2 linked regions of the Dyadobacter chenhuakuii genome follow. Each later gene encodes a partner of the first gene's protein in a complex. Links are inferred from orthologs where the notes say so. Each region holds a gene or a part of one and is shown in the gene's direction. Other genes may lie near its edges.

What was found.
Region 2: the proteins of metK (region 1) and groL are in contact, whole or in part, in a cryo-EM structure (PDB 8P4O), measured with the Escherichia coli proteins. The link is inferred for Dyadobacter chenhuakuii from one-to-one orthologs.

What each region holds. Positions count from the first base shown.
Region 1 is NZ_CP098805.1:5,130,908-5,146,475, reverse strand. What follows is about bases 7,924-10,828. They hold metK (methionine adenosyltransferase), read left to right. Parts: upstream 7,924-8,688; coding sequence 8,689-9,969; downstream 9,970-10,828. Other genes in these bases: NFI80_RS21445 (fatty acid desaturase family protein), read left to right, coding at 10,323-10,828; lipA (lipoyl synthase), read left to right, coding at 7,924-8,484. In the rest of the region: NFI80_RS21490 (translocation/assembly module TamB domain-containing protein), read left to right, coding at 1-5; translocation and assembly module lipoprotein TamL, read left to right, coding at 1-2,436; mce (methylmalonyl-CoA epimerase), read right to left, coding at 2,446-2,850; rsgA (ribosome small subunit-dependent GTPase A), read right to left, coding at 2,852-3,787; NFI80_RS21470 (ROK family transcriptional regulator), read left to right, coding at 4,032-5,255; NFI80_RS21465 (3-deoxy-D-manno-octulosonic acid transferase), read right to left, coding at 5,297-6,553; NFI80_RS21460 (hypothetical protein), read left to right, coding at 6,774-7,544; more of lipA, read left to right, coding at 7,606-7,923; more of NFI80_RS21445, read left to right, coding at 10,829-11,264; NFI80_RS21440 (efflux RND transporter permease subunit), read right to left, coding at 11,265-14,372; NFI80_RS21435 (efflux RND transporter periplasmic adaptor subunit), read right to left, coding at 14,427-15,497. UniProt on the Escherichia coli protein: Catalyzes the formation of S-adenosylmethionine (AdoMet) from methionine and ATP.
Region 2 is NZ_CP098805.1:5,655,938-5,671,504, reverse strand. The notes cover bases 6,985-9,888. They hold groL (chaperonin GroEL), read left to right. Parts: upstream 6,985-7,572; coding sequence 7,573-9,204; downstream 9,205-9,888. Other genes in these bases: NFI80_RS23780 (ABC transporter ATP-binding protein), read right to left, coding at 9,353-9,888; NFI80_RS23790 (co-chaperone GroES), read left to right, coding at 7,219-7,515; NFI80_RS23795 (hypothetical protein), read right to left, coding at 6,985-6,988. Also shown: translocation and assembly module lipoprotein TamL, read left to right, coding at 1-1,598; tRNA (N6-isopentenyl adenosine(37)-C2)-methylthiotransferase MiaB, read left to right, coding at 1,733-3,217; NFI80_RS23815 (sigma-54 interaction domain-containing protein), read left to right, coding at 3,214-4,518; NFI80_RS23810 (LptE family protein), read left to right, coding at 4,508-5,062; NFI80_RS23805 (DUF8458 domain-containing protein), read left to right, coding at 5,115-5,768; preprotein translocase subunit SecG, read left to right, coding at 5,815-6,213; more of NFI80_RS23795, read right to left, coding at 6,281-6,984; more of NFI80_RS23780, read right to left, coding at 9,889-10,015; sucC (ADP-forming succinate--CoA ligase subunit beta), read left to right, coding at 10,105-11,328; NFI80_RS23770 (HEPN domain-containing protein), read left to right, coding at 11,515-11,922; NFI80_RS23765 (nucleotidyltransferase domain-containing protein), read left to right, coding at 11,895-12,218; NFI80_RS23760 (GntP family permease), read right to left, coding at 12,210-13,544; NFI80_RS23755 (alpha/beta hydrolase family protein), read right to left, coding at 13,558-14,670; NFI80_RS23750 (diacylglycerol/lipid kinase family protein), read right to left, coding at 14,784-15,567.

The sequences.
Region 1 (15,568 bases):
AATAGTGTATTAGGCATATTGGTTCTTCTGGTGACACTGAGCAGCTGTTCAGTGAATAAGTACATTCCCGAAGGCCAAAGTCTCTATGTAGGTAGTAAAGTGAAGGTGCAAGCGGATACCATCACTAAACCCAGTGTTATGGGGATAGCATCAGAGCTGGAAGCAATTGTGAAACCGCCGCCTAATAAAACGCTATTGGGTTTCCCTTGGAAAGTGTGGTGGTGGTATTTTATCGGTGAACCGAAAGATGAAGGTGGCTTACGCAGCTGGTTTCGCAACAAACTTGGAGAGCAGCCCAAATTTGCTACGCAGCGCGTTGCCGACATTAATGCAGCCAATATGGTTTCTCACCTGGATAATGAAGCCTACTATCGCTCCAAGGCAACCGGCAAGCTGGTGCCAAGCAAGAAAGAAAAACGCAGGACGGCCATTTACGAGTTTGACGCTTATGTGATGCCTCGTTATGTAATGAATGAGATCAATTATGTGGTCCGGGACAGTTCGCTGTTCAACCGTGATCTTATCATCGCCAAACAAAAAACCCTTTTGAAAAAAGGCGAACCGCCTCGTTTGGAGGTGATCTCCACAGAAAGAAGCCGGATTGACCTGGAATTAAAAGGAAAGGGCTATTATTTCTTCAACCCGGATTATCTGATCATCAAGGTTGATTCCACCATTGGAAAAAGGGATTCTACACTGGCACCGCAGCAGGTTAACATCTTCCTGGAAGTAAAACCGCAAACAGCGCAGACGTCGTTGAAACAATATTTTATAAACAAAATTTATGTTAACACAGGAAGCCAGGAAAGTCTCCTCGCTGACACAACAGCCGCTCCTGAACCTCGTCGCCGCGGGCTAAACATCAAAGACCCGGGGAATTTATACAAAAAACGAATCTTTTATGACGCCATCGGTTTCCGGAGAGGGAATATGTATACCAATACAATGCATAATGTATCCCTGCAACGATTGGTCAACCTGCAAAACTTCAAATTTGTAAAAAACCAATTCGACCTTGTCCCCAGATCCGATTCAGCATTGCTGGATGTGCGTTATGATTTGGAACCATTGAAGAAAAAGGCATTGCAAACGACCATTAGCGCCAGTACGAAGTCGAACAACCTGGGCGGTTCCCAGCTGGATGTGGCCTGGCGGAATAGAAATACATTCAAAGGAGCGGAAATGTTGGCTATAAAGGCATTTTTCGGATTTGACGTGCAACTGGGAGGAAACCGGGAAGCAAATCCTAACCGGATTGGCAATGAATACGTTCGCTACGGTATAGGTGCAGACTTATCGTTCCCACGATTTATTATTCCTTTCGTTAGAATACGGCCGGAGAAAAGCCAAGCGTTACCTAAAACTGTGCTTTCAGTAAATTATGAAAACCGGGTACAACGCGGACTTTATACAACCACCTCTATTCGTGGTGACTGGTCATACATTTGGAGCAAAAATTCAGAGGTTGTACACACATTAACCCCGATTTCGATTAACTATATTCAACCCAGGAAGGTTAATTCTGAAAAGTTGGCAGCCATCGGCTTTAGTCCCAACACAAATCCGATTGATTTCGAAAGGTTAATGAACTTGGTCGAACAAAAGTATTTTATTGCAGGATCTAATTATACCATATCTTATCGCCCGCAACCTAAACCCTTCGGAAGAAATCAATTCGCATTTACAGGTGGGATTGATTACGGTGGTAACCTGCTAAGCCTTTTAGCTAAACATTCAAAGGATGATACGGCGAAAATATATGCGAAAGAATTCTTGAAAGTTCCTGTCTTTCAATATGTCAAGCTGGATGGTGACATCAGGTACTATCGCACCATAACACCTGGAATCAAGTGGGCTAACCGGCTTTTGTTAGGAGCAATTAAACCGTATGGCAATTCCAAAGATATGGCTACGCCGCAATTCAAACAGTATTTTGGCGGTGGTAGCACAGGTATAAGGGCTTTCCGTGCACGTGCGCTCGGGCCAGGCGCTTATACACCTGATACAGCAACAATTGCTTTAATTGGTTACCAGAATTTTGCAGATATAAGAATGGAGTTCAACTCCGAGCTTCGGCTGAAATTTACCAACATCATCAATGGAGCAGTGTTTATGGACGCAGGTAATATCTGGTCATTCGGTAGTCCTGAAAGAGCAAGATACGATTCCAGCGCGCTTATCAGCAGCGACTTCTTGAAACAAATCGCCGTTGGCGGCGGGATTGGTTTACGACTCGATTTCTCTTATCTGATTTTCAGATTAGACATTGCTACGCCATTCAGAAAGCCTTGGTATACCAAAGAAATTGCCTCTCAAACACCGGAAGGCGAAGTTACCTATAAAAATCCCTGGGTTTTCAACGAGGTTAATTTCCGAAGCAAAGCGTGGAGACGGGAAAACCTGATCCTGAATATTGCCGTCGGGCTGCCGTTCTAATGTAACGGATCAGGGCTTGATTTCCTGGCAAAGCTCGATCAGCATGCCATTTGTAGTTTTAGGATGTAAAAAACATACGAGCTTATTATCTGCTCCGGGTTTGGGGGTTTCGCTTAACAAGGCGAAACCCTCTTTTTTTAGCCGCTCCATTTCCAAAACAATGTCGTCAACTTCGAACGCGACGTGATGAACGCCTTCTCCTTTCTTTTCTATAAACCGCGCAATTACGCCTTCGGGATCTGTGGATTGCAGGAGCTCTATTTTGGTTTGATTAACCTGGAAGAAAGAAGTCAGAACACCTTCGGAAGCGACAGTTTCGCGCTTGTAGGGCTGGGCATTTAGCAAACTCGAAAACAATCTTTCGGCAGCTTCCAGCTCCTCGACCGCAATGCCAATGTGCTCGACATTTTTCATATTACTTTCGGTTATCCTGCCCACCCACCATGCTTAAATAACTTTCGTATCGGCTAATAGCGATGCGGCCTTCCGAAACTGCATCTTTCACTGCACATCCGGGCTCGTTGATATGCTGACAATTGTTAAACCGGCATTGGTTCAGCAGTTCGCGCATTTCCGGAAAGTAATGACTGATTTCCTCCGCCTTCATATCCGAAAGCCCCAGTTCCTTAATTCCGGGTGAATCAATGATAAATGTGCCGGGTTCCAGCTCGAACATTTCGGCGAAAGTTGTCGTATGAACGCCCTTATTCGCAAAGGTCGAAACCTCCTGCGTTTTGATGTCCAGGTCCGGCGCTATTGCATTGACCAATGTGGATTTGCCCACGCCCGAATGACCCGAAAGCAGCGAAACCTTTCCGCCTAATAACGCGGCAAATTCTTCCAGTCCTTCCTCGCTTACCGCTGTGGTGGCCATGCAAGTATATCCGAGGCTTTCGTAAAGTTCCATCAGCTCGGCCTGAAATTCCTTCATATCATCATTCAGAAGATCCTGCTTGTTGAAAATTAATACGCCGGGAATCCGGAACGACTCAATAGCAACGAGAAAGCGATCTATAAATCCCAGAGAAGTTCTTGGAAAAACCAATGTGGCTATTAAAATCGCCTGATCAACATTCGCAGCGATCAAATGCGCATGTGCTGTTTTGTGCACGGAGCGTCGTACCACGTAATTTTCACGGGGCATGATCTCGTGGATGATGCCAAAATTCTGCGTTTCATCTTCCTCCTCAAACCGCACATTATCGCCAACAGCGATCGGATTGGTCACTTTCAATCCAAGCGCTTTAAACTTTCCTTTCAACCTGCATTGCCAGATATGACCGTCGCGACTGTCCCGCACATCATACCACGAACCAGTTGACCGCAAAACCAAACCTTTAACTAATTCCATTCCGTCTTTTTTTGCAAATAGCGAATTTAATCTGAGTTTCACATAATACCGTCAGACACGGCAAAATCGCCAAATAAATTTAAGTAGTTTTTTGGTCGACCCGGTTTTTTATTTGCCGCCTGTCATTATGGATAATAATATTTTTTAATATTTCGCCTCTTTTAGCGGTTTTTGCATACATTAGTAACCGTTAATCATAAAAAATTTAAGAATCCTTATACAAAATACCTTTACACTCCGCATAATGGACTTAGTTGTAGAAGAACCGAATTCGGTTATTGATATTCGTAAAAACCGTATCAGAAGTAACTTGTTGCTTCATTTGTATCAATCCGGTGACACTTCGATCAACAAAATGGCACGTTTGTTCCATGCCAGCATTCCCTCGGCAACCGGCATCGTGAATGAGCTCATCCGTGAAGGTTGGATTATTGAAACCGGAACAGGTCCGGCACGCGCAGGCAGGCCGCCGGTATTATACGGACTGAATTCGAAAAAATATCTGACGCTTATTATGGACATTAACCGCCATGATACGCAACTCGTTATTTTCGACTTACATAACCAACTTATTTTAAAGCGAAAAGTTGATATCCGCCTCGACGATTCTTCTACCTTCCTCGAACAACTTTTTGAAGCAAGCGACGATTTTCTTAAATCCAACAATATCAATGTCAGCAAGTTATGGGGCATAGGCGTTTCCATGCCAGGCCTTATCAATTCCTCCCAGGGAATCAACCTGACTTATCTTAACCTGACGCCTCCCGGGGTTCCGCTGGTTTCCCATCTGAAGAAACATTTCAAGCTGCCGGTCTGCCTTTTTAATGATACAAAAGCAACCACGATCGGAGAGCACCGCTTTGGTTTTGCAAGAGAAAAATCTCAGGTCCTGACCATCAACATTGACTGGGGTGTGGGATTGGGCATTATCATCAACGGCGAAGTTTTCAACGGCGCATCCGGTTTCGCTGGCGAGCTGGGCCACATTCAGGTAAAACCCGACGGACTTTTATGTCATTGCGGAAAAATCGGCTGCCTGGATACAATCACATCCGCGATTGCATTAATCAGAAGAGCCAAGGACGGCATTAATGGTGGAAAAGCGACTATTCTATCACAGATCGTCAATAACAACCTCGATCTGCTGGACACTTCCCACATCATTGAAGCCGTGCATGCGGGCGACGAATTTTCGATTGACTTGCTTAGCACGGTAGGCACCGAGCTGGGCAAAGGTTTGGCAACAGCCGTTCACCTTTTCAATCCCGAAGTCATTATAGTAGGAGGATTGCTGGCAGAAGCAGGACCGTTTATTTCAAACCCGATTGAGCAGGCGATCAATAAATATTGCCTTTCTGATTTCAAAAACTCGCTTTCGATCCACATTTCTAAATTGGGAGCAAAAGCCAGGTTGCTGGGCACGCAGGCGCATTTGTTTGAGCATCTGATTGCTAAGGAGTTTTCCTGAAATAATATAAAGGGCTGGTTTAATGCTTACTATGCATGGAATCAGCCTTTCATTTTTTTCACTTCATTCAGGATGATATCGGTGGATCCTACGCCTTCCGCAATGTAATTTTTATTGACACTTCCAGCTTGCTTCCGGATTTCCTGCGCCTTAACCCATTGATCAATAATGCCGATCAGTTCCTCTTTATCTGCAACGGCAACAGCACCTTTCCTGCTGATCAGGTCAACCGCCTCCTGAAACTTGTGATATTTTTTGTTTCCAAAAACAATAGGAACGCCGAAAGTGGCCGCTTCCAGGATATTGTGCAACCCTGAACCAAACGCCCCGCCAATGTAGGCCATATCTCCATATTGGTATAATGAAGATAACATTCCAATATTATTAATCACCAGATAATCATATTCTTTGGCATTGACGTTTGGAGAAAGCTCGGAGTACAATATTGTCTTACCGCTCATTTCCTTACGCCACTGCCCGATCTCGTCCGCATGGATTTCGTGCGGTGCTATGATTGCTTTTAAAACTCCTTTAAAGTGATTTAAAACAGGGATAAGCACCTGCATATCAGCAGCCCATGCAGATCCTACAATCAAGCAAGGCCTATTATCACGAAAGACAGCAACTTCGGGAAGATCTTTAACATGAGCTGCAATCGCGGACACCCGGTCAAAGCGCGTATCTCCTGCCAGGCTGCATTGTTGCACGCCTATGCCATGCAGCAATGTGAGCGATTGTTTATTTTGTACAAAAATGTGATCAAAATAACCGAGCATCTTTTTGAAAAAGCCGCCTTGTCTTTTGAAGAAAATCTGATCCGGCCGGAAGATTGTTGAGAAGGAAATAATGCGTGCGCCGCTTTTTTTCAGTTCGCGGAGATAGTTATACCAAAATTCATATTTGATAAAAAACGCAAAGCCGGGCTGCACAATTTTCACAAAACGTTTTGCATTCGCCGCCGTATCCCAGGGCAGGTAACATATATAATCTGCCCCGTTATAGTTTTTTCTCACTTCATAACCCGACGGAGAGAAGAATGTCAGCAAAATGAAATGGTCGGGAAACTGTGCTTTAAATGCTTCGATAACGGGTCGGCCTTGTTCAAATTCACCCAGCGAAGCCGCGTGAAACCATGCAACGGAGCGCCCGTTCACCTGCTTTTGAAACGAATTTTCAAGCTCATCCAGCAACCCGTCACGTCCGGCAACACCAAGCTTGATTTTTTGATTAAATAAAGCCGCAACACGCATCAAAGAGGCGACGATGCTGATTGCGCTTTGATAGATAACTTCGGACAAAAGGCTCTGATTAAAAGAAGATTAACAAAAAATTAGTTCCTGCAAATCCCGGAAGCGCGGGAAGGCTGGCAGGCTTTTTTATTTCTTTTCCGGTTTAAAGAACATAAATGTACAAAAAACCGTTAATGTGGAGGCGATATTCCGCGGCTTTACACTATAATTTTGTACTTTCACTGTTCATACAACACTTCAATTGTAACAGCGATCTAGATCTAAATATATGATGCGTGTAAAATTTTTACTATCAGTATCTATTCTGTTTGCACTTTCAACAGATATATATGCGCAACGGCGGGCAAAGGTAGAGGACAGTGAGGAGAGCTATAAATCTTTTACATCTTTTGGGATCACTACCAACACCAACTCCGGCATTTTGGGCGGTGCGGTTTTCAGGCAGTCATCGGCCCTGGGTTCCAAGTTATTCGGCAAAAATCAATACAGATATCTTGCAGTTGAGCTCGTGAATGTAAAGCATCCCAAAGAGCTTTCTCAGCAGGATTTTGTGACCGGCGCAAGACTGGTTTATGGTAAGCAGAACTATTTATTTGTATTAAGACCGGAATACGGACGGGAGCTGACATTGTTCAGCAGGCAAGACGATGAAGGTATTTCAATCAGCGGGATCGTTGCAGCAGGACCGTCACTCGGGTTGGAAAAGCCTTATATGGTCCAGTTTCAGAGTTCCGACGGACGTGTTGTTACGGAGCCTTTTGATCCTGTGAAACATGCCGGAAGCACGCAAACGACCGGGATTGTGGGAGCAGGAAGCTTCTTTCAGGGTTTTGGTCAAACTAAAATTGTCCCCGGATTACACGTAAAAACCGCAATGAGCTTTGAATTAAGCGCTTTTCGCGAAAATGTGACCGGCGTTGAAATTGGTTTCATCGCGGAAGCATTTACCAGAAAAGTGCAGATCATGGCATTTGCCGAGAATAGAAGCTTCTTCACTTCGGGTTACCTGACCCTTTATTTCGGAAGCAAAAAACGATAATATATTAGCAATTGATGGTTTTGGTTTTCACAAACCGGGTTGTCAGAGATTACGATTAAATATGATTGAATTACCTGTTATTCCCTCAGAGCGCAAGAAAAGACCAGATTGGTTGAGGGTGAAGCTGCCAGCCGGACCTGAATTCAGGAAAGTAAGGCAACTGGTTGATAATTATAAACTACATACGATCTGCGAAAGCGGAAGCTGCCCGAATATGGGCGAATGCTGGGGCGCCGGAACGGCGACCTTTATGATCCTGGGTAATGTTTGTACGAGAAGCTGCAGTTTTTGCGCCGTAGCAACTGGCCGGCCTAACGAATATGATACGGACGAGCCAAGACGCGTGGCAGAAGCCATAAAGCTGATGCAGGTTAAACACGCGGTGCTTACTTCTGTAAACCGTGACGAATTAAAAGACCGGGGCGCAGAAATCTGGTATCAGACGGTAAGACAGGTGAAAGAAAATACGCCCGAAACGACCATTGAAACATTGATTCCCGACGTAAAAAACAATTGGGATGCGTTGATCCACATGATTGAGGCAGGCCAGGAAGTGGTTTCGCACAATATGGAAACGGTGGAACGTTTATACCGTGCGGTACGCCCGCAGGCCAAGTATGTAAGAAGCCTGGAACAGATCAGACGAACCAAAGCCTTCGGTCAGCGCACAAAATCAGGCATAATGCTTGGGCTTGGCGAAACACAGGACGAAGTACACAAAGCCATGGACGATCTGGCTGCAAACGGCCTGGATATCCTTACTTTGGGACAATATCTGCAACCTACCAAAATGCACCATGAAGTGATCGAATGGATCACTCCTGAAATGTTCGATAATTATAGAGAAGAGGGACTGAGACGTGGACTTAAATACGTAGAGTCCGGCCCGCTGGTAAGATCCAGTTACCACGCGGAACGCCATGTGAATGTTCCGATTTGAGAAATAACACTAAAATGAAAAGCCTGCTTTCTGACGGAAGCGGGCTTTTCATTTTATAAATGCCTTTCCTTACTACGCGAATCCGTGCATTCTGGATGGTTTTTAACTCCCATTTATTTGGTTAATATCCCAAAAAAATTCAATTTTGTTTTCTAATCCATACACTAGCTGCTCATTTTTTTGCTGAATTAACATTTTCAATTTATGCCATACTTATTCACCTCGGAGTCCGTATCTGAAGGACATCCTGACAAGGTCGCCGATCAAATATCAGATGCTTTAATTGACAACTTTTTAGCCTGGGACACCAATAGTAAGGTTGCCTGTGAAACGCTGGTTACAACCGGACAGGTGGTTTTGGCAGGAGAAGTGAAGACGAATACTTATCTGGATGTTCAGAAAATAACCCGTGAGGTTATCAGAAAGATCGGATACACGAAAAGTGAATACATGTTTGAAGCCAATTCCTGCGGTATTTTATCTGCTATCCACGATCAGAGCGCAGACATTAACCAGGGCGTTGACCGTGCGGTTGCTTCCGAAAGCTTCGAAGAAAAAGCAAATGCACAGGGCGCTGGTGACCAGGGAATGATGTTTGGTTACGCCACACGCGAAACTGAAAACTACATGCCGTTGGCATTGGACCTTGCTCACAAGATCCTGCAAGAAATGTCGGCGATCAGAAATAATGAATCAAGCCTGATCCCATATCTTCGCCCGGATGCAAAATCGCAGGTGACGATCGAATATAGCGATGACAATGTGCCTTTGCGCATCGATACCATTGTTGTTTCCACACAACACGATGATTTTGACGCAGAAGCAGCAATGCTTGCGAAGATCAAAGAAGATGTGATCAACATCGTAATCCCACGCGTAAAAGGCAAGCTTACTCCTGAATTGCAGCAACTGTTCACAGGAGACATTACTTTCCATATCAATCCAACCGGCAAGTTCGTCATTGGTGGACCGCACGGGGACACAGGACTTACAGGACGTAAAATTATCGTGGATACTTATGGTGGAAAAGGAGCACACGGCGGTGGTGCATTTTCTGGAAAAGATCCTTCCAAAGTGGACCGTTCTGCTGCTTATGCAACGCGTCACATTGCAAAGAACATGGTTGCGTCGGGCCTTTGCGACGAGGTGCTTGTGCAGGTTTCCTACGCCATCGGTGTGGCTGAGCCTTGCGGATTGTATATTAATACTTACGGAACTTCAAAAGTTTCGGTTAACGACGGCGAGATTGCTTTGAAGATCAGCGAGATTTTTGACCTTCGTCCTTACGCAATTGAGCAGAGATTGAAATTGAGAAACCCGATTTATTCCGAAACTGCTGCTTATGGACACATGGGCCGCAAGAATGAAGTTGTTAAAAAATCATTCAAAGGAGCAAACGGAGAAGAAAAAGAAGTGGAAGTGGAATTGTTCACTTGGGAAAAGCTTGACTTCGTCGACGCAATCAAAGAGAAGTTCGCATTGTAAGCATATAATTTATCAGTTTTTATAAGGTCGGCTTATAACCGGCCTTATTTTTTTGCCTTTCGCATTCATATAATTTTGAAATTTCCGTTATTGCGCAATTTTTGACTGAAAGGGTAATAAACAATTGTGATAAGCTAATAATCACAGACTATTTACGTTCCCAAGGAAAGTATAATTATACTGAACTGATTACCAAATACTGATTACTTTTTATGCAATATCAAAAGATCAAATTTACAAACGCTGCCAAAAGCACTTTTTTTCCTACGTTACGACAGCGGGTTGATCAGTATTTCTCTGCCAATAATATATGCAAATCCGGAGGTAAGCAGATTATTTATAAGGCCTTTTTCATGCTTAGCCTTTATCTGATTCCTTATACTCTGATCCTGACTGGCGCTTTTTCTAACTTAACCATGTTTGCGCTGGCCATCGTGATGGGATTTGGTGTTGCAGGCGTTGGCATGTCGGTCATGCATGATGCGATCCATGGTTCATTGGCTAATTCCAATGTGCTTAACAAAATTTTCGGGGCGTCCATTTATCTGCTGGGCGGCAACGCTTACAACTGGGAAGTGCAGCATAACAGGCTCCATCACACATTTACCAACATTCACGAAGTAGACGAAGACATTACCGGGAAATTTTTACTGCGCTTGTCATTTCAGGAAAAGCAAAAGCAAATTCACCGTTTCCAGCACATTTACGCCTTCTTTTTATATAGCCTGATGACCTTGTCGTTCCTTTGGAAAGATTTCAAGGAAATTTCTCTTTTCAATAAAATGTCAGAATCGGGCATGACCAAGCCTTTTCCCCGGAAAGAGCTGATTAAGCTGGTTTTTACAAAAGTGGCCTACATTGTTTTCATCTGCGTCATTCCACTTGCATTTACTTCACTCACTTTCGGGCAATGGTTTCTTGGCTTTATGGCCATGCATTGCACGGCAGGAATGATCCTGAGCACAGTTTTCCAAATGGCGCATGTTGTAGAGGGTGTACATCAGCCGGAGCCGGATAATTCGGGTTGCGTAGAGAACGCCTGGGCCGTGCATCAGTTGCAGACCACCTCTAATTTTGCAGGAAGAAACCGCTTCCTGTCCTGGTATATCGGCGGACTTGATTATCAGATCGAGCATCATTTATTTCCATCCATTTCCCACATACATTACCATGCGCTATCGCCTATTGTACAGGCAACGGCACAGGAATTCGGATTGGATTATAATGCCAAAGCCAACTTCGGCAATGCGCTCGGTTCGCATGTAAGAATGCTAAAAAGCATGGGCAGGGCCTGATCACACCGGATCTAATGCTTCACTTTCCCGGGCAACCTGCTCGATCATTTTCATTTTCTTGAAGTCCTTTGGTCTTGAGAAGAATGTGTAAATGGCCGGGATCACGTATAAGGTCAGTACGAGCGAGAACAACAGCCCTCCCATAATCACAATCCCCATTGACATCCGGCTTTTGCCTGCTGAGCCAAGTGCCATCGCAATCGGCAATGCACCCAGGATCGTGGCCAGACTGGTCATTAAGATCGGCCTGAAACGCAATGTGGCTGCTTCGAGAACGGCTTCCTGTATCCCAAGGCCCTTTTCCCTTAGCTGATTCGCAAACTCTACAATCAGAATCCCGTTCTTGGTAACCAATCCAATTAACATGATCATTCCGATCTGGCTGAAAATGTTTAATGTCTGGTCGAAAAACCATAGCGAGAACACTGCGCCTCCGATGGCGAGCGGCACCGTAAACATAATAATAAGCGGATCTACAAAGCTTTCAAACTGCCCCGCCAGAATGAAATAGATCAATATCAGCGCGAGGAAGAAGGAGAACATGGTGTTCGACGAGCTTTCGGCATAATCCCTGGACGATCCGCTCAATGATGTTTGAATGGCCTCATCTTTCAATTTATCCCTGATCCTGTCCATGGCCGCAATGCCGTCACCAATCGTTTTGCCGGGTGCCAAGGCAGCCTGTACGGTTGCACTCATATAACGGTTGTAATGAAAAAGCTGCGGAGGACTGCTTTCCTCTTCTGCCTTTACAATGTTGTCCAGCTGCACCATGCTTCCGTTTGCCGTTTTTACAAACATGCTTTTGAGATCCAATGGCTCATCCCGGTTCTCACGGTCATATTGCCCTATCACCTGATACTGACGACCGTTCATCGTAAAATAGCCAAAGCGCTGACCTGCAAAAGCCAGCTGCATTGTCTGCGCCACGTCCTGAACCGTCACACCCAGCGATTTCGCCTTTTCGCGGTCGATGACAATCTGGATTTCGGGTTTACTGAATTTTAGGTTAACATCTGTAATCGCGAATGTCGGGTCGTTTGAAGCTTCTTCCATGAACTTGGGAAGATACTCTCGCAACTTTTCGAAATCCGGCGCCTGAATTACGTATTGAATCGGCAAGCCGCCCCGCGAATCCACGGAAATAGTCTGCTGCTGCACCACAAACGACTTGGCGTCGGGCATTGATTTCAATTTCTGGTTGATATAATCCGCAATTTCCTGCTGTGATTCTTTGCGCTCTTTTTTATCAACCAATGCAATCCTGCCACTACCCGTATTAGCTGCGCCTAAGCCCGAGTTACCCGGGGACGTGATGAGCATCAAGCCTTTTCTGCCCGGCATGGAGTCCATGAGCATGTTGCTAACTTCCTGTACATAGCGGTCCGTAAATTCAAAGGAAGATCCCTCCGGCGTTGTCATGTTGATCCTGAACCAGTTACGGTCATCCAACGGAGCCAGTTCCGATTGCAGGCCTTTTCCAAAAAACCAGATCATACCCACTGTAACCGCCACAATAGGAATAGCAACCCAGCGCATTTTCAGAAACCGGGCCAGAGCATTGCCGTAACTATTAGTAATGTTCTCAAAAAACGGCTCCGTCTTCTCGTAGAACCAGCTCTTCTTGTGCGTTTTACGAACCAGGTAAGCATTCAGCATGGGTGTGAGCGTCAGCGAAACGAATGCAGAGATCAAAACCGCCGCAGAGATCACGATACCAAACTCCCGGAAAAGCTTCCCTACGAAACCTTCCATGAAAATAACCGGCAGGAACACCGATGCCAGCGTGATAGAAGTGGATAAAACCGCAAAAATGATCTCGTTAGCCCCTTTAATGGCCGCCTCAATCGGACCCATCCCTTGTTCTATCTTCTTGAAAATGTTCTCCGTGACGACAATCCCGTCATCCACTACAAGTCCGGTTGCCAGCACGATAGCCAGCAGCGTTAGGACATTGATGGAAAAACCCATAATGTACATAACAAAAAACGTCCCGATCAGCGAAACCGGAATGTCGATCAGAGGCCGGAATGCAATGAGCCAATCCCTGAAAAAGAGATAGATAATGATCACAACGAGTACAATGGCGATCAGCAGCGTTTCTCCCACTTCTTCGATCGAACGCTCCACGAAAATCGTATTATCGATCAGCGTATCAAGCTGATAGTCTTTTGGAAGCTCCCGCTTGATGTCCGCCATCCGCTTGTTGACTTCCTCCGCAATGTTGAGATAATTAGCTCCCGGCATGGGTGAAATGGCGAGGCCGATCATCGGAACATTGTCCAGTCTTAAAATCGTCTCCTCATTTTCCGGGCCCAGTATTGCATGGCCAATGTCCTTCAAATGGATGGTTTGTGTAGCGGAGTTTTTAACAATCATCTCATTAAAATCCTCCTCAGTTCTGAACCTTCCGATTGTTTTTACAGTCAGCTCCGTATTATTTCCAGCCAGTTTACCACTGGGCAGCTCTACATTTTCCTTATCCAGTGCAATCTTCACATCCTGCGTGGTAATGCCGAGCGAGGCCATCTTAATCGGGTCCATCCAGATCCGCATGGCGTATTTTTTCTGCCCAAAGATCCGGATCTCGCTCACGCCTTCAATAGTCTGCAAACGCTGCGCGATCACATTTTCCGCATAGTCACTCACTTCCAGATGCGACCGCGTATCGCTTTTGAATGTCAGCACGATGATGGGTTCCGAGTTGGCATCTGCCTTGGCAACCACTGGCGGCCCGTCGATATCCAATGGCAATGTCCGGGAAGCAGAGCCTACCTTGTCCCGCACGTCGTTGGCCGCGCGTTCCATGTCCACACCAATGTCAAATTCAACCGTTATCTGGCTGGTTCCCTGGCTGCTTGTGGAGTTAATGGACTTGATGCCTTCAATGCTGTTCAGCTGTTTTTCTAGCGGTTCGGTAATCTGGGATTCAATAATGTCCGCATTGGCACCCGTATAACTGGTCCGGATGGACACCACAGGCGGGTCAATGGAAGGGAATTCCCTCATTCCCAGAAATTTATATCCAAGAAACCCGAACAGTATGATCAGCAGGTTCATGACAATCGCCAGGACCGGTCGCTTGATAGAGAGTGTCGATATACTCATAATTGGGGATTAATGTCGGCTGACATTGGTTTTGACATGTTCACGATTCCTTCCTCAGTTCACCCGCACGGCCGTATTGGGCTTGATAGCGATAATCCCGGAGGTGATCAGCGAGTCGCCGGGCTGCAAACCTTCGATGATCTGTATTTTTTTGTCCGTACGCAATCCGGTCACAACCATAACTTCCTGTGCTTTGCCGTTTTTTACAACAAAAACCTTCTTTCCTTTCAAAACCGGCACAATGGCTTCGGTAGGGATCATCATGGCCGATTTGTTGGCATCCAGGTCTGCCAGGATCTTCACAAACATCCCCGGAACAAACCGCCCCGCAGGATTTGGCGCTATGGCCCGCACTTTCAGCGTTCGTAAACTTTCCTCCACTTTTGGATCTATTGCGAGGATTTTCGCATTGTAAGTTGAGGCATCACCGTCGAGATTGAACTTCACAACATTACCAACTCTGATGTTAGGCGCGTATTTTTCCGGGACAGTAAAATCCACCTTTACCGGATTGCTCTGAACGATGGTCACGATGGGCGTACCCGGCGCCAGATATGCGCCTTCGCTAATGTATTTCAATCCTACGCGGCCACTGAATGGTGCCCTGATCTCCGTTTTTTCCAGCTGCGCTTCCAGGACTTCCTTTTCAGCTTCCAGGATCCTGATGTTATTCGAAGTAACATCATACTCTTCCAGATTAATCGCTTCCACATTCAGAAGTTTCTTCTGGCGCGCTTCAATTTTCTTAGTAAGATCCTGATTGTAAGCAACTTTCTGCAATTGCGCTTGTAACTCTCGGTCGTTGATCTTGCCGATAAGCTGACCTTTTTCAATAAATGCGCCTTCTTTGATATTCAATGAAACCAACCTGCCCGATGCTTCGGCCATGACATTAACCTCTTCATTGGGAATCACCGTTCCGGACGCGAAAATCTGATTTTCAATCGTTTCTCTTTTAACAACATACACATTGACCGGCACTGCTGCTCCGCCGGACGAACCGCCTCCTTTGCTTCCCGCTCCTTTCACTTCCGAGGGCTTATCCTTTCCCGGCTTAGAGAAAACGAAAAGTTTTCCCAGCACGAGTACAATGATTATCCCACCAACCAGCATTATCGTACGCATATTTCAATCAAATAAATTTCGTTCAACTTGAATATTAATAAATTATATTTTTCCAAAAGGCTTTATTAAAT
Region 2 (15,567 bases), 530 kb from region 1 along the record:
TCAAGAACGGGGAACGTTACAAGATCAATTCCGTGCATTTTGAAGTGCTGCCGCCTTCTGGCTCCGCGGATTCTGCTTATGCACGAAAAGACACCGTCAATTTTCGGGGGATCAATTATACTTTTTCTGATAAAAGGTTTGCAACCCGGATTTTAGACAGCAAAATCCAGGTCAGGCCGGGCGCTATTTACAGCCAGCAAAAAGAACGCGATACGCAGCAGCAACTCTCCCTGACAGACCAATTCCGCTTTGTGAATTACACCTACACGCTTGATTCTACCGGAACTGGCGTTAACAGTTACTTTAAAGTGATTCCGCTCGAAAAATATCAGATTTCCACTGACATTGGCTTGAATGTGATCCAGCTGCAAGGGGCACCGGGGCCGTTTGCCAACCTATCTTATAAGATCCGCAATGTTTTCAACGGACTCGAAAACTTCGAAGCCAACCTCCGCGGCGGGATCGAGCTTGTTCCCGGATTTTTGGGCAACAGCTCAATTTATCGCAGCGAGGAAATTGGATTAAACACCTCCTTAACCTTTCCAAGACTGCTTACGCCCGGGAGTTTGCTGCAAAAGCAAACCGCAGGCTACAACCCGAGAACTCAGGTTGGATTTGGTTACAATTACATCAACCGCCCGGAATACACGCGGACGAATGTGAAAGTGGCAATGACCTATTCCTGGCAGCCGACGAGCAAAACATTGTTCAACCTATCGCTCGTTGACCTCAACATTCTCAACACTCAAAACACACGTGCAGATTTCCAGGCGTTGCTCAAAGACCTGCAAAACCAGGGAAACAACCTTTATACCAGTTTCAGAAGGTCGTTTGTATCTGATATCAATTTCAACTTCACTTACAACACCAATGCACTGATAGGACCTCAGAAAGATGCACATTACTTCCGCGTGGCAGTGGAATCGGGCGGAACGTCGCTCAATATTCTTCCCAAACAGGAAAATCTGATCAAAACCGTGTTTGGTGACAGCCTTCAATTTTATAAATATCTGCGTTGGAATGCGGATTATCGCCGTTATTGGGCAACCGGCAGACGTTCAGCCTTTGTGGCAAGGGTTAATGCGGGCGGCATTTACAGTTATGGCGACAACAAAGTCCCGCCTTATGAAAAATATTTCTTTGCCGGCGGCTCCAATAGTCTTCGCGCATGGCTTCCGCGCCGCTTAGGACCGGGCCGTTCAGTTCCCAAGAAAACACCAACCGGCCTGACCATTGAATCGCCGGGTGAATTTTTGTTGGAAGCCAATCTGGAATGGAGGGGTTATCTGGCCAAGTTCTTCGGTGATCTCAATTATGCGGTGTTTTTGGATGCGGGAAATGTCTGGAACCTGGGAGGCGACGCAACCGAGTTACAAAAACTGGAAGCAGATAAATTTTTAAAAGACATTGCCATCGGAACCGGCTTCGGGATCCGTTATGACCTTTCCTTTTTCATCCTCCGCTTCGATTTCGGGATCAAGGTCTATGACCCTGCATTGCAGCGGTTTGTGTTGGATGAACTACAATTCAACAAGCTTTTTAAACGTACGCAATCCAATTTCCTGAACATTAACCTCGGCGTCGGATATCCTTTTTAAGGTTTTTTATGACTGCTGCTTAGTATGACAGTTTGTCAGTTTTTACCAGATTCTTTCTATATTTGTAATCCCGAAACTTCAAATCGGCAGTCCTATGCCGTGAGTTTCTTTTGAAAATTTGTTAAATCCCTTCCATGGAAAATAGAATTGCAGAGACTTTGAAAATATTGACTGAGGAGGACAAAGTTGCCTGTGAGACAGTCCGTATTTCCGAAAATGAGCCGGCTTTTAACAAAAAATTACTTTTCATTGAAAGTTACGGCTGCCAGATGAATTTCGCAGACAGCGAGATTGTGGCCTCCGTCATGCGTGAGGCGGGTTTTGCAACCACTTCCGACGTTGATAATGCAGATCTGATATTTTTAAACACCTGCGCCATCCGCGACAATGCCGAGCAGCGCGTCAGGACGAGATTAAGGCAACTTAATGTTATAAAAAAGAAAAAGCCGGGCACATTAATCGGTGTGCTGGGTTGTATGGCAGAACGCCTCAAAGCGAAATTGCTGGAAGAGGAAAAGATGGTTGACATTGTCACCGGACCCGACGCATACCGCGATCTGCCCAGATTAGTGGAAGAAGCGGAGACGGGCCAGAAAGGTGTGAACGTATTTTTGTCAAGAGAAGAAACCTACGCCGACATTTCCCCTATCCGGCTGAATTCTAATGGCGTAACTGCATTGGTCTCCATTATGCGCGGCTGTGACAATATGTGCAGTTTTTGCGTAGTGCCTATGACGCGTGGCCGGGAGCGTAGCCGTGATCCTTTCTCGATTGTAAAAGAGGCGCAGGATCTTTTTGATGATGGTTATAAGGAAGTTACGTTGCTGGGCCAGAATGTGGACAGCTATAAATGGCAGGCGCCAAACAGCGTCACCGCCATCTCCACCAATGTTGATAATGGCACATTGGAAACCCAGGTGAACTTCGCACAATTGCTGGAAATGGTGGCGCAGATCAGCCCGGAATTGCGGGTCAGGTTCAGCACTTCGCACCCGAAAGACATTACGGATGAAGTGCTTCATACCATTAAAAAGTACGACAACATTTGCAAATACATTCACCTTCCGGCGCAGCATGGCAACAGCCGCGTGCTGGAAATGATGAACCGGACTTACAACCGCGAATGGTATCTCGAAAGAATCGACAGCATCCGCCGGATTTTGGGTGATGAATGTGCCATTTCCCATGATATGATCGCCGGTTTTTGTTCGGAGACGGAAGAAGAGCACCAGGATTCACTTTCGCTGCTGGAATATGTGCGGTTTGACTTCGGCTATATGTTTGCCTATTCCGAACGTCCGGGAACATTGGCTGCCAAGAAATACGCGGATGACATTCCGGCGGACATTAAGCAGCGGCGGCTTGCGGAAATTATTGATATACAACAAAGGATTTCCCTGGAACGCAACCAGAAACTGATCGGCACCGTGCAGAAAGTGCTGGTTGAAAACACTTCCAAGCGGTCTGTAAATGACTTTACAGGACGCAGTGACCAAAATAAAAGAGTCATATTCCCCCGCGAAAATTTCAAAGTAGGCGATTATGTCGACGTTTTAATTACAGACACGACCGCTGCGACGCTTCGCGGTTACGCGGTTGAAAAAGTACCCGTTTCATGAATCCAGCTGAAATACAAGCAATAAAGAACCGTTTTGGAATAATAGGGACTTCCCCGGGACTGAATCACGCGATCAACGTTGGTGTGCAGGTTGCCGCCACAGATCTCACCGTGCTCATCACCGGCGAAAGCGGCAGCGGAAAGGAGTCTTTTTCCAAAATTATCCACAGCCTCAGTTCCCGCAAACACGGGCCTTTCATCGCCATCAACTGCGGTGCCATTCCCGAAGGAACCATTGATTCAGAGCTTTTCGGGCACGAAAAAGGTGCATTTACGGGTGCATTGGATTCAAGAAAAGGATATTTTGAAACAACGAATACCGGGACCATTTTCCTGGATGAGGTTGGGGAAATGCCCCTGGGCACGCAGGCGAGGCTTTTACGTGTTTTGGAAAACGGGGAATATATCCGGGTAGGATCTTCCAAAGTTCTGAAAACCAATGTGCGTGTTGTAGCAGCGACCAACGTGAATCTGCTGGATGCCGTGAACAATGGAAAATTTCGTGAAGATCTTTACTATCGCTTAAATACAGTCCCCATTTACGTTCCGCCTTTACGGGATCGTGGTGAGGATATATTGTTGCTATTCAGGAAGTTCACCAATGATTTCTCGGAAAGATACAGGACAAAACCCGTGCGATTGGATTCGGAAGCACGTGACTTGCTGATGCAATATGCGTTTCCCGGCAACATTCGTCAGCTCAAAAATATAGCCGAGCAGATCACGATCCTGGAAACTGATAAAGAACTGCCGATTTCTCGCGAAACATTAAATAATTACCTGAATCCCGTCCAGCCAGCAGGAAGAAAAGCGCTGATTACCTTACGTTCCGGTGAAGATCCGGCGGGCAGCTCGTTCTCTGAAAGGGAATTGCTGTATAAGGTCCTTTTTGATATGCGCAGGGACATGACAGAGCTTAAAAAGCTGGTCCGTAATGTTCTGGAAAATGAAAAGTACGGAGGCGAAATCCTGAAAGACCATCAGGAATTGTTCAGCTCATTGAACACGGCTGATCCCGCAACACATTCGCACACGCCTACCCTTGAACCCGCACGCCTGCTTTCACCAGTCCCTTCGCGGACGGTTGATCTGGACAGATATTCAGACGAAAGAAGTGAAATTGAAGACGTTATGCACGTCACGGCTGAGGAAGAATCCTTATCGCTCGAAGACAAGGAAAAGGAAATGATCATCAAGGCATTACGGAAGAATAATAACAAACGAAAATACGCTGCAAGTGCATTGGGCATCTCGGAACGGACGTTATACAGGAAAATTAAGCAGTATGACATTGAAGAATAGAATAAAAAGCATTTGTACAATGCGCGTTTCGATGAATACCAAAAGGTTGCTAACCCTCTTTTTTGTCCTGCATTGCTCCGTTTTCATGTCGGGCTGTGGCGTTTATTCTTTTACCGGGACCAATTTGTCTCCGGATATCAAGACATTCAGCGTGCTTAATTTCACGATGGGAACTGCGGGTGGACCGTCGGATCTGCCACAAAGACTTACGGAGGAATTGAAAGAATATTTCCAGCGAAACACGAGCTTGATCAGTCAGCCTGGTGGCGGCGACCTGGTTCTGGAAGGTTCTATTACAGGTTACGACGTGCTCGCGGCCGCTCCTACCGCGAATGACCAGGCCGGTTTGAACCGTTTGAATGTCACCGTTCAGGTGCGTTACACCAATGCAAAAGACGAAACCAAGAATTTTGACCAATCTTTCACTTACTATGCCGACTTTCCTCAGGATCAAACGCTTAACCAAAATGAAGCGCGGCTTCTGCCTACTATCCGCGAAAATTTAGTTCAGCAGATCTTTAATAAATCTGCCGCAGACTGGTAGTAGATTATCGTTTTGTCTAACTTCAATTTTTATTTCAACTTTCAAGGCCCATATGTCCATCATTGAAAAGGAAGCTTTCAGCAATCTGGTCAAACATCCTCATGCAGCAGGCACGGAGGTGATCGAAGCGCTCGAAGCGACGATAAAGGCATTTCCTTATTGCCAGATTTCCTATTCTTTATTGGCGAAGGCATCCAGTGTTGCCGGAACGGAGAAATTAGACGAAACCCGTCCGCGTGCGGCGGCTTACGCACTGAGCCGGGTTGCATTACAGCAGCTTGTAGAAAGTGACACGGAGCGTTACGACGCAACGGTTAACATTGAAGAAGTGATCGAGGCACAGGAAAAATCGGTCCCGCAGAACGGTGAAGATATCCTGATCAGCCTGGTGGAGCAAGAGACGGTAAGCTTACAAAACATTGTTTCCGAAGAGCAGAAAAGGCAGCAGCAGATTATCCAGGGTTTTATGAAAAAGAACCCGCGTATCATTCGTCAGGATAACAATCTGGAACCTGTTGCTGTTGATGTCAGCGGGCGCGTTGCAGAGTCGGGCGCGGGAAGCATTGAAACCGAAGCTTTTGCAAAAATATTGGTACGACAAGGCAAAATTGAAAAGGCAATTGACCTGTATCAAAAATTGATCTTGAAAAAACCAGAAAAAAGGAATTACTTTGCGAAAAAATTAAGCGAGTTGTATAGGTTGTAAAAAATCACACATTCACTCATTCTATCATTCAAAATTAAGAAAAGGCATGTATTTGGGTTTAATTATCTTGGTTGCGATCATCGCTGTTTTGTTGATCCTGGTTGTATTGGTACAGAATTCAAAAGGAGGAGGACTTTCCAGCGAGTTTAGCGGAGCAGGAACCACCCAAATGTTCGGTGTTAAAAAGACAACCGATTTATTGGAACAAATCACCTGGGGACTTGCAGGCGCCGTTATCCTGATTTCCCTTGCTTCATACATTATCGTTGGCGGAACCGCACAAACTGGCGGCATTAACAGTGTCAATGTGGATAAGGCTCAGAATACGGTAATTCCTGGCGGAAACATTGCTCCTGCACCAGCTCCTGGCGCGGCGGCTCCTGCGGGAGGCGAAGCAACGACGCCGGCTGCTACACCAGCAGCACCAGCGGACAGCTCAAAATAAGATATTTAAGTTATTAAAAAAGGCTCATGAGTTGCATCATGAGCCTTTTTTGTGTTCGGGCATTTAATTAAGCAATGTTCATTTGCTTCAAGATCAGCTTCTTGGCCACAGGCAAAAGCGCCTCATGCAAAGGATAATCGTATTTTGATTCAACAATATAGGTGGCAGGATTAGGCAGGGATTTGTTCTTTTTGGTAAGATCAACTTTGATCTGAGAAACCGTATTCCCTAAACCAATTCGGACGGTATCCACAAAAGTCGTTTTGAGATAACGCTCTTTCATTTCGTTATAAAGCGCCAGCTGATATTCAAACACACTTACAAGCGGCTGGAATGTGTGTAAAAAGAGAAGATAACCCTCTTCCAGCCTTAGCGGTACAATGCCCACCGGCGAAATTTTAATGTTCTCCCCCACTTCACTGAAACGCTCGGCGCCATGCTCCAAAGCACGCGAGAAACGCGGAATGGCAAAGTCCAGGATATAGTTCAGTTCTTCGAGATAAGGATCGTCGTGATGTGTTTCTTCGTATTCCAGTTTCCAAGTCTGCAAATTGACGCCTGTCACGTTCTTTGGGAAAGACGTTTTGATCTCCCTTTTGGTGGCGCGGATGTGGATGCAGGAATCAAAATGAAATTGCAGATCTGGCAGATGCGGGTGGAGCTTATGCTGTGTAAACTGGCTGTCGATATGCTGTAAATAGGCCTGCAGCACATATTTTTTGTACTCAAAATCAAAAATTCCTTCTGTTAACCAGTTCTTTTGGAGGTTTTTCATGGGATTCGAAATTTGTTGCCGATAAAATTTAAGCATTTTCACTCGCTAAACAATTCTTATGCCGTGCATGACATTATAATTGCTTCTAATAATTATATAACGGCAAGGTTCGGTACAAATTTGTCACACTTGCCGGAAAAAATGTCAGCCGGAACTCGCTGGCATAGATTGTGCTTACTTGTTTCAGTCAAATCTATTACTGACAATCAAAAAACAAACGTTTAATATTTATGTCAACTTTAGCAGAAATACAAGTGAACGTACAACCTCTGGCTGATCGTGTTCTTGTAGAACCAGCCCCAGCCGAAGAAAAAACAGCATTTGGTATCATTATCCCTGATACTGCAAAGGAAAAGCCTCAACGTGGAACTGTTGTAGCAGTGGGCCCGGGTAAAAAAGACGAGCCGATGACCGTTAAGGTAGGTGACACCGTATTATACGGAAAATATTCAGGTACTGAATTGGCGTATGAAGGCAAAGATGTGCTGATCATGCGTGAGTCTGACATTTATGCCATCATTGGTTAATTGTTATCAAGTCCTATTCAATAAGTTTAATCAAGAAAATCAAAACGATTAATTAGTATGTCTAAGAAAATTTTCTTCGATACCGAAGCTCGTGATAAAATTAAGCGCGGTGTTGATACATTGGCTGACGCCGTTAAAGTAACATTAGGACCACGTGGTCGTAACGTAGTTATCGATAAGAAATTCGGATCGCCTAGCATCACAAAAGATGGTGTGACGGTTGCAAAAGAAATCGATCTGAAAGACCCTATCGAAAACATGGGTGCTCAGTTGGTGAAAGAAGTTGCTTCTAAAACTGCTGATTCTGCAGGTGATGGTACAACAACTGCAACTGTTTTGGCTCAGGCTATCTATTCAATCGGTGTTAAAAACGTAGCTGCGGGTGCAAATCCAATGGATTTGAAACGCGGTATCGATAAAGCCGTTGCTGTCATCACTAAAAATCTTGAAGGACAGAAAAAAGTAATTTCTACTTCAAAAGAAATCGCTCAGGTTGCAACAATCTCTGCTAACCATGACGAAGAAATCGGTCAGATGATTGCTGAGGCGATGGAAAAAGTAGGAAAAGAAGGTGTTATCACTGTTGAAGAAGCACGCGGAACAGAAACAGAAGTTAAAACTGTGGAAGGTATGCAGTTTGACCGTGGTTACCTGTCTCCATACTTCGTAACAAACACTGAGAAAATGGAAGCTGATCTTGAGCGTCCATATATCTTGATTTCTGAGAAGAAAGTTTCTTCAATGAAAGAATTGCTTCCAGTTCTTGAAGCAGTTGCACAAACTGGCCGTCCTTTGCTTATTTTGGCAGAAGATGTTGACGGAGAAGCACTTGCTACATTGGTAGTAAACAAAATTCGTGGCGCCTTGAAAGTGGCTGCTGTAAAAGCTCCTGGTTTCGGTGACCGTCGTAAGGCAATGCTTGAAGACATCGCAGTAATCACCGGAGGACAAGTGATCAGCGAAGAACGTGGTTTCAAATTGGAAAACGTTACTTTGGATTATCTTGGAACTTGCGAAAAAGCAATTATCGACAAAGACAACACAACTTTGGTAAATGGTGCAGGTAACTCTGAAGATATTCAGGGCCGTGTAAACCAGATCAAAGCGCAGATCGAAAATACAACTTCTGATTACGATCGCGAAAAACTTCAGGAACGCCTTGCTAAATTGTCAGGTGGTGTAGCTATCCTTTACATCGGAGCTGCAACTGAGGTTGAAATGAAAGAGAAAAAAGACCGCGTTGACGATGCATTGCACGCAACTCGTGCTGCTGTTGAAGAAGGCATCGTAGCTGGTGGTGGTGTGGCTTACATCCGCGCAACTGCTGCTTTGGAAGGCATGACAGGCAACAACGAAGACGAAACAACGGGTATCAATATCATCCGCGTAGCTTTGGAAGCTCCTTTAAGAACAATCGTTTCTAACTCAGGCCAGGAGCCATCCGTAGTTGTTGCGAAAGTGAAAGAAGGAACCGGCGCTTACGGTTACAATGCGAAGGACAATGTTTACACAGACCTTTTGGAAGCTGGTATCATTGACCCGAAAAAAGTATCTCGTCTTGCGCTTGAAAACGCAGCATCTATCGCAGGTCTGTTGTTGACAACAGAATGTGTGATTGCTGACGAGCCAGAAGAAGCTCCTGCTGGTGGCGGTCACAGCCACGGCGGCGGAATGGGCGGAATGATGTAATATCATTTTGTTCAGACTGAACATTATAATGCAAAAAATAGCCGTCCGGAAATTCCGGACGGCTATTTGCTTTTACAACATTTATGAAAAACTTCTTCGTTTAGACGAATCAGTTTCAATTAAGTCACACATTTATATAAAAATATTTTTACGGCTGCATAAAACCATCCTGCATCACCAGTCTTCTATCCGCCATAGCAGCCAGATCTTCGTTATGCGTAACGATTACAAATGTTTGTCCGAACTCGTCCCGCAACTTGAAGAACAACTGGTGGAGTTCCAATGCATTATGCGAATCGAGGTTACCGCTCGGTTCATCCGCGAGCACGATGGACGGTTTGTTTAACAGTGCTCTCGCAACTGCAACACGCTGCTGCTCACCACCGGAAAGTTGTGAGGGCAAATGATTGGCCCTATCCTTCAAACCAAGCATTTCCAGCAATTCTTTTCCTCTTTCCAGAATATCTTTTTCATTCATCGAACCATTGATATAGCCCGGCATGCACGCATTTTCTAATGCAGTAAACTCGGCAAGCAGGTTATGAAATTGGAAAATGAAGCCTATTTTTTCGTTGCGGAAACGTGCGAGGTCTTTGTCTTTTTGTGTAAAAACATTTACGTCTTCGATAAAAACAGAACCTTGCTCCGGCCGGTCTAATGTTCCCAGGATGTGCAGAAAAGTACTTTTGCCTGCACCGGATGGCCCTACAATAGCCACCACTTCGCCTTGCTCCACTTCCAGATCAATCCCCTTCAACACTTGTAAGGAACCATATGTGCGCCTGATCCCGCTCGCCCGCAGTAAATTCATATTATGGAGAAGATAATTGGACTGAAACCTACGCCCGTTTTGATTAATTCCTTAATTTGCCGTGAAAATACCAATTTACTTTTATACTCATGAATATTCACGAATATCAAGGCAAAAGCGTTCTTAAAAAATACGGTGTGCGTATTCAGGAAGGGCTCGTAGCCGACACTCCGGACAAGGCAGTAGAAGTTGCGCGTGAGCTTAGCCAGCAGACTGGTACCAAATGGTATGTTGTTAAATCTCAGATCCACGCAGGTGGACGTGGAAAAGGCCGCATCGTTGGAACAGAACAACGTGGCGTTGCCCTTGCGAAATCTGTTGAAGATGTACGCACCATATCCAACAATATTCTGGGAAAAGTCCTGGTTACACACCAGACTGGCCCTGATGGCAAGCGTGTTAACAAAGTGCTTATTGCCGAAGACGTGTACTATCCAGGACCAAGCGAGCCGAAAGAATACTATCTTTCGATCCTCCTTGACCGTGGACGCAACTGCAATGTAATCATGGCCAGCACCGAAGGCGGGATGGACATTGAAGAAGTTGCTGAGCACACGCCTGAGAAGATCATGAAAGAGTGGATTGATCCAAAAGTAGGTTTGCAGCCATTCCAGGCGCGTAAAGTTGCTTTTGCTTTGGGCCTTGAAGGTGATGCTTTCAAAGAAATGGTGAAATTCATCACTTCGCTTTACAAAGCATACATTGAAAGTGATTCAGCGATGTTTGAAATCAACCCGGTTTTGAAAACATCTGACAATAAAATCCTTGCCGTTGATGCAAAAGTTGATTTGGATGACAATGCACTATATCGTCACCCGGAATTGGCTGAAATGCGTGACACAAACGAGGAAGATCCTTTGGAAGTTGAAGCAGGCGCAAACAACCTGAACTATGTGAAACTGGACGGAAACGTGGGTTGCATGGTAAATGGTGCTGGTCTTGCTATGGCTACAATGGACCTTATCAAGCTTTCAGGCGGCGAGCCTGCGAACTTCCTGGATGTTGGGGGTGGCGCAAACGCACGCACCGTAGAAGCAGGTTTCCGTATCATTCTAAAAGACCCGAACGTAAAAGCAATCCTGATCAACATCTTTGGTGGAATCGTTCGTTGCGACCGCGTTGCTGCTGGTGTTGTGGAAGCTTACAAAGCCATCGGCGAAATTCCGGTTCCCATCATCGTTCGTCTGCAAGGAACAAACGCAGAAGAAGGAGCTCGGATTATTAATGAGTCTGGACTTAAGGTTTCTTCGGCTATTGAGTTTAAAGAAGCAGCTGCTAAGGTTTCAGAGGTTCTGGCCGAGCTGGGAGTTTAAGAAGACTTGCAGTAAAGTTATATTTGACCTGTCACCTGAGCGGAGTCACTTACACTGTCACCCTGAGCGGAGCCGAAAGGGGGCGTTATCACCTAGGTAGTAACGCCCCTTCGACTCCGCTCAGGGTGACAGGCGTTTATGAGCTTTGTTGAGACTGACAATCTTATAAAACCCATACTTTTGCATATGAACGAAGCAGGATTTGACAAGGAGAAAGTTATTAACTACTGGATCAGAAGTTCGGACGATGACTTTGAAACAATGATGGCAATGCTGGACAGCAAACGCTACGCATGGAGCTTATTCGTAGGACATTTAATGATAGAGAAGCTTTTGAAAGCACTTTTTGTTAAGGTCAACAATGAATTTCCACCATTTACGCATAACTTGTTAAGAATTGCTGAAAAAAGTAATATTGAACTAGATGAGAAAAGGAAGTTGTTTCTTGTATCAGTGACTGCTTTTAATATCAATAGCAGATATGACGACTACAAAATGAGTTTCCAAAAAACCTGCACACCGGAATTTACTGGCAACTGGATTGAGCAACTAAAAGAATATAGACAATGGATCAAGGACTTAATCAAACATTAGAGCGCTTTGTTTCTACCGTCTCTAAGAATCAACCAGGCCTAGTTGCGGCTTATTTGTTCGGATCTTATGCCAGGAACAATTCCCGCTCAGAAAGCGATATTGACATTGCCTTGGTAATTGAGCACTTGCCGGAAGCCGAGAGATTTGATACGCAAGTAAGGCTCATGATGTTGGCTTCTCAATTTGATTCCAGAATCGAGCCGCATCCAATATCAAAGCAGGATATGCTTTCATTAAATAATCCTTTTGCAGCTGAGATAAGGAAAACAGGCATTAAATTGAACCACTCAGCCTAGCAACACCCACAACACCATCACCACCAAAAAACTCACCAACCCCTGCAATCCAGTAAGAATCGTATGCGTTCGATAAGTATCCCTCGCTGAAATCCCCGTAAACTGCGAAACGACCCAGAACCAGGCGTCGTTGGTGTGGGATACGACCATGGCACCGCTTCCTACTGCCATGACAACTAATGTGATTTGAATGGGTGTAACGAAGCCTAATGATGCTAGCAATGGTGCCAGAATGCTGGTTGTCAGCACCATCGCGGATGTAGTTGAGCCTTGTGCTGTTTTGAAGAAGGCGGCGATGAGGAAGGTGATTACCAGGAGATAGGCGCCAGACATTTCGTTGTGGAGCAGCCATTCGCTGACCATGTCTTTTAATGTTGTTTCTTTTAAGATCGCGCCGAAGGCTCCGCCTGCTCCTACCAGCACCAAAGTTGTTCCGCAATGTTCTATTCCACTTTTGAAACAGGCCATCATTCTTTCCGAGGCGTATTCCGGGAAAAGGGAGTAGCTGAAAAAGATGGCGATAAGGAAGGAAACCAGCGGACTGCCGAAAAAGCCCAGCCATTTTATCCAGGTTTCCGGGAAATCGAGAATCCTTGCAAATGAGGCTAGGGTAATGAGGATAATGGGCAAAAGAATTGGCATGAATGCTTTCCACGCAGGAGGCAGTCGGCTTTCGTGAATGATGATGGGTGGCTCGACGGCTGAGTTTTCTGTGATTTCTACATTTTTTGCAAATTTTCCCGCGAACCAGGTCGAAAGGAAAAGGCTGGGAATGGAAACGACCAGGCCTATCAATATGACTAATCCCACAGAATCCGCAATGCCGAGGTTTCCTGCTGCGGATAACGGGCCGGGCGTTGGCGGAACAAGTGTATGCGTCGCAAAAAGACCGCCTGACAATGATAATGCGATGGTTCCCAGCGGCTTTCCGGTTCGTTTGGCAACAATCTGATTCAGCTTATGCAGGATAATAAAACCCGAATCACAAAAGACTGGAATCCCGACGATTCCACCAATCACTGCCATTGCAAATGCAGGGCGCTTTTCACCGAACAACTTTAATATCACATCTGCCACCTTAATCGCAGCACCGGATTTGTCCAAAATTGCACCGATCACACAGCCCAAAATGACCATTAACCCGATTTTCGACATCAATTCCCCGAAACCCTTTCCAATCGTTTCGGCCAGCTTGTCGATGGGCAGACCGGCGAAGATGCCCACGCCGATTGCAGCTAACAGCAAGCCAACCAGCGGGTGCATTTTTAGCACCGTAGAACTCAATACAATGAAGACAACGGCCGCAAGAACAATTAATATGATCATCGGAGGTCTGGATTTACAGCATTTTCATGACAGCCTCATCCCCCATTACCGCGTTGGCCGGCCGGGGATGCGCCGCATTGAAAACTTCCAGATCTTTCTGTTCCAGCAGTTTGGAAGGTGTTTCGTCAATTTTACCTTGTGAATCGGTGACGGCTTTCAAATCCAGCCCAAGCTGTTTCGCCATAAAGGTGTACATCGCATTCCGCTTGGAAGGGCCATAATCGTGCTTTTCGTCAGGTAAATGCACGTTTTCGACCAGATCTTTCTTGCCGTATAATCCGTAAATGCTCTGAATGAAAGGAAATTCGACTTCCGGCGTATTCTTGGTCCAGTCGCCGCCGTCAGACACGAGCAGCATGGGCCTCGGGGCGGTTAGGGAAGCTATTTCAACATTATTGGTCTGGTAATCGCCCTTTTTATGAATGGGAAGGCCGCTTTCACAAACGCATCCGCCAAAGAAGTAAGATGAGACCATCACGACGGGTGCAGTGACCTTAACGCGGTCGTCCAGTGCAGCCAAAAGGAAAGTTTGCGTTCCCCCACCCGACTCGCCTGTTACAGCAATCCTTTCCGGATCAACGCCGGGTTGCGCCATTAAAAAATCCAGTGCTCTTACTGCATTGATCGTTTGAAGTTTAAGGGCTTTGGGCATTTTATGTTCGCAATATTTGGAGTCACCCTGCCCTACCATATCCAGAACAAACACAACAGCACCCATGCGTGCGAGCGTTGCGCAACGTTTTTGCGTTTGTTCCCTAAACCTGCCATGCGGATTTTCACCGTGTCCATGGGGACAAAGAATGCCTGCGTAGGCTTGCTGCTTTTTTAATGGTTTGTACAAATTCCCGGTCACGTAAATCCCTGGCATGCTTTCGAAAGCCACATTCTCGATGGAGTAACCGTCCATTTCTTTTTTACTGTGAATGATCGGTTTTGAGGTCGGCTTGGCGGGCATAGTCTGCAAATTCATCCCTTCACGGATCTGCTTTCGGATGGCTGCTGCGCGCGTTTCCCATTCAAGTTTCGTTTTGACGGCATGTTTTTCCAGAAATTCCTTTCCCTGCGCTTCTGTAAAATAAGCGCCCTGGCATAACTCTGCCTGCTGCGCAAACAATGTGGCAGACATACAAAAAGCACTTAACATGCACATTAAAACAACTTTCATAACCCAGCGGAAAGAGATTGAACGGATTTTATTACGAAAGAGGAAAACCAGCGGTGCTTACTGTTTAAATCACCTCAGGGAATGGCCACCCTGATGTATTCCTTCAAAATGTGCGCTTCAAGTTTCCTGACCATCCCTTTGTACTCCCCGTCTATCTGGAAATGTGCTTCTTTGTCGGGGCATTCGATGGTGGCCTTCTCAACGGAAATCACGCGCATAATCTCGGGATTGAAGTCGGTGCTGCCTGCCAGGATCTTCGCGGTTTCTATGAAGTCCAGTTTTTTGGCAATAACGAGTTCGAAAAAACCATCCGACATATCGCCGGTAGGGTTAATGGTAACGCCAGTCCCGTATTTCTGCGCATTGGCGATAATCACAATAAGCGCTTCGGTTTCAATCACTTCATTGGCTGTTGTAATTTTTACCAAAAAGTTTTCATGCTCGCTTAATGTTTTCAGCATTTCACGTGCGTAACCCAGTTTTCCGCGCGTATCACTGCTCTCATAATTTTTTACCAGCAATGCATTCAATCCGATGTCGCTTAAATGCAGACTGATTTCATTATTGATACAAACCGCATCAATACCAATGATCTTATCCCCAAAAGCCACCTCAACTGCCTCAGCAATAGACCCGGTAACCCCGAAATCCATAGCTAGCCCGTTGGCCGAGCCCACCGGGATAATGCCCATCACCACATTAGAACCCTGGACTGCTTCGGCCGTCTGCGAAATAGTGCCGTCGCCACCCGCAACCAGCACACGTTCAGGCTTAATGTTGATGACCATTTCCCGGATCGTTTCCAGATCATGCTCGCCGGTTGTTGTATAGATACGCAAATCATAACCTTTTGCCGCT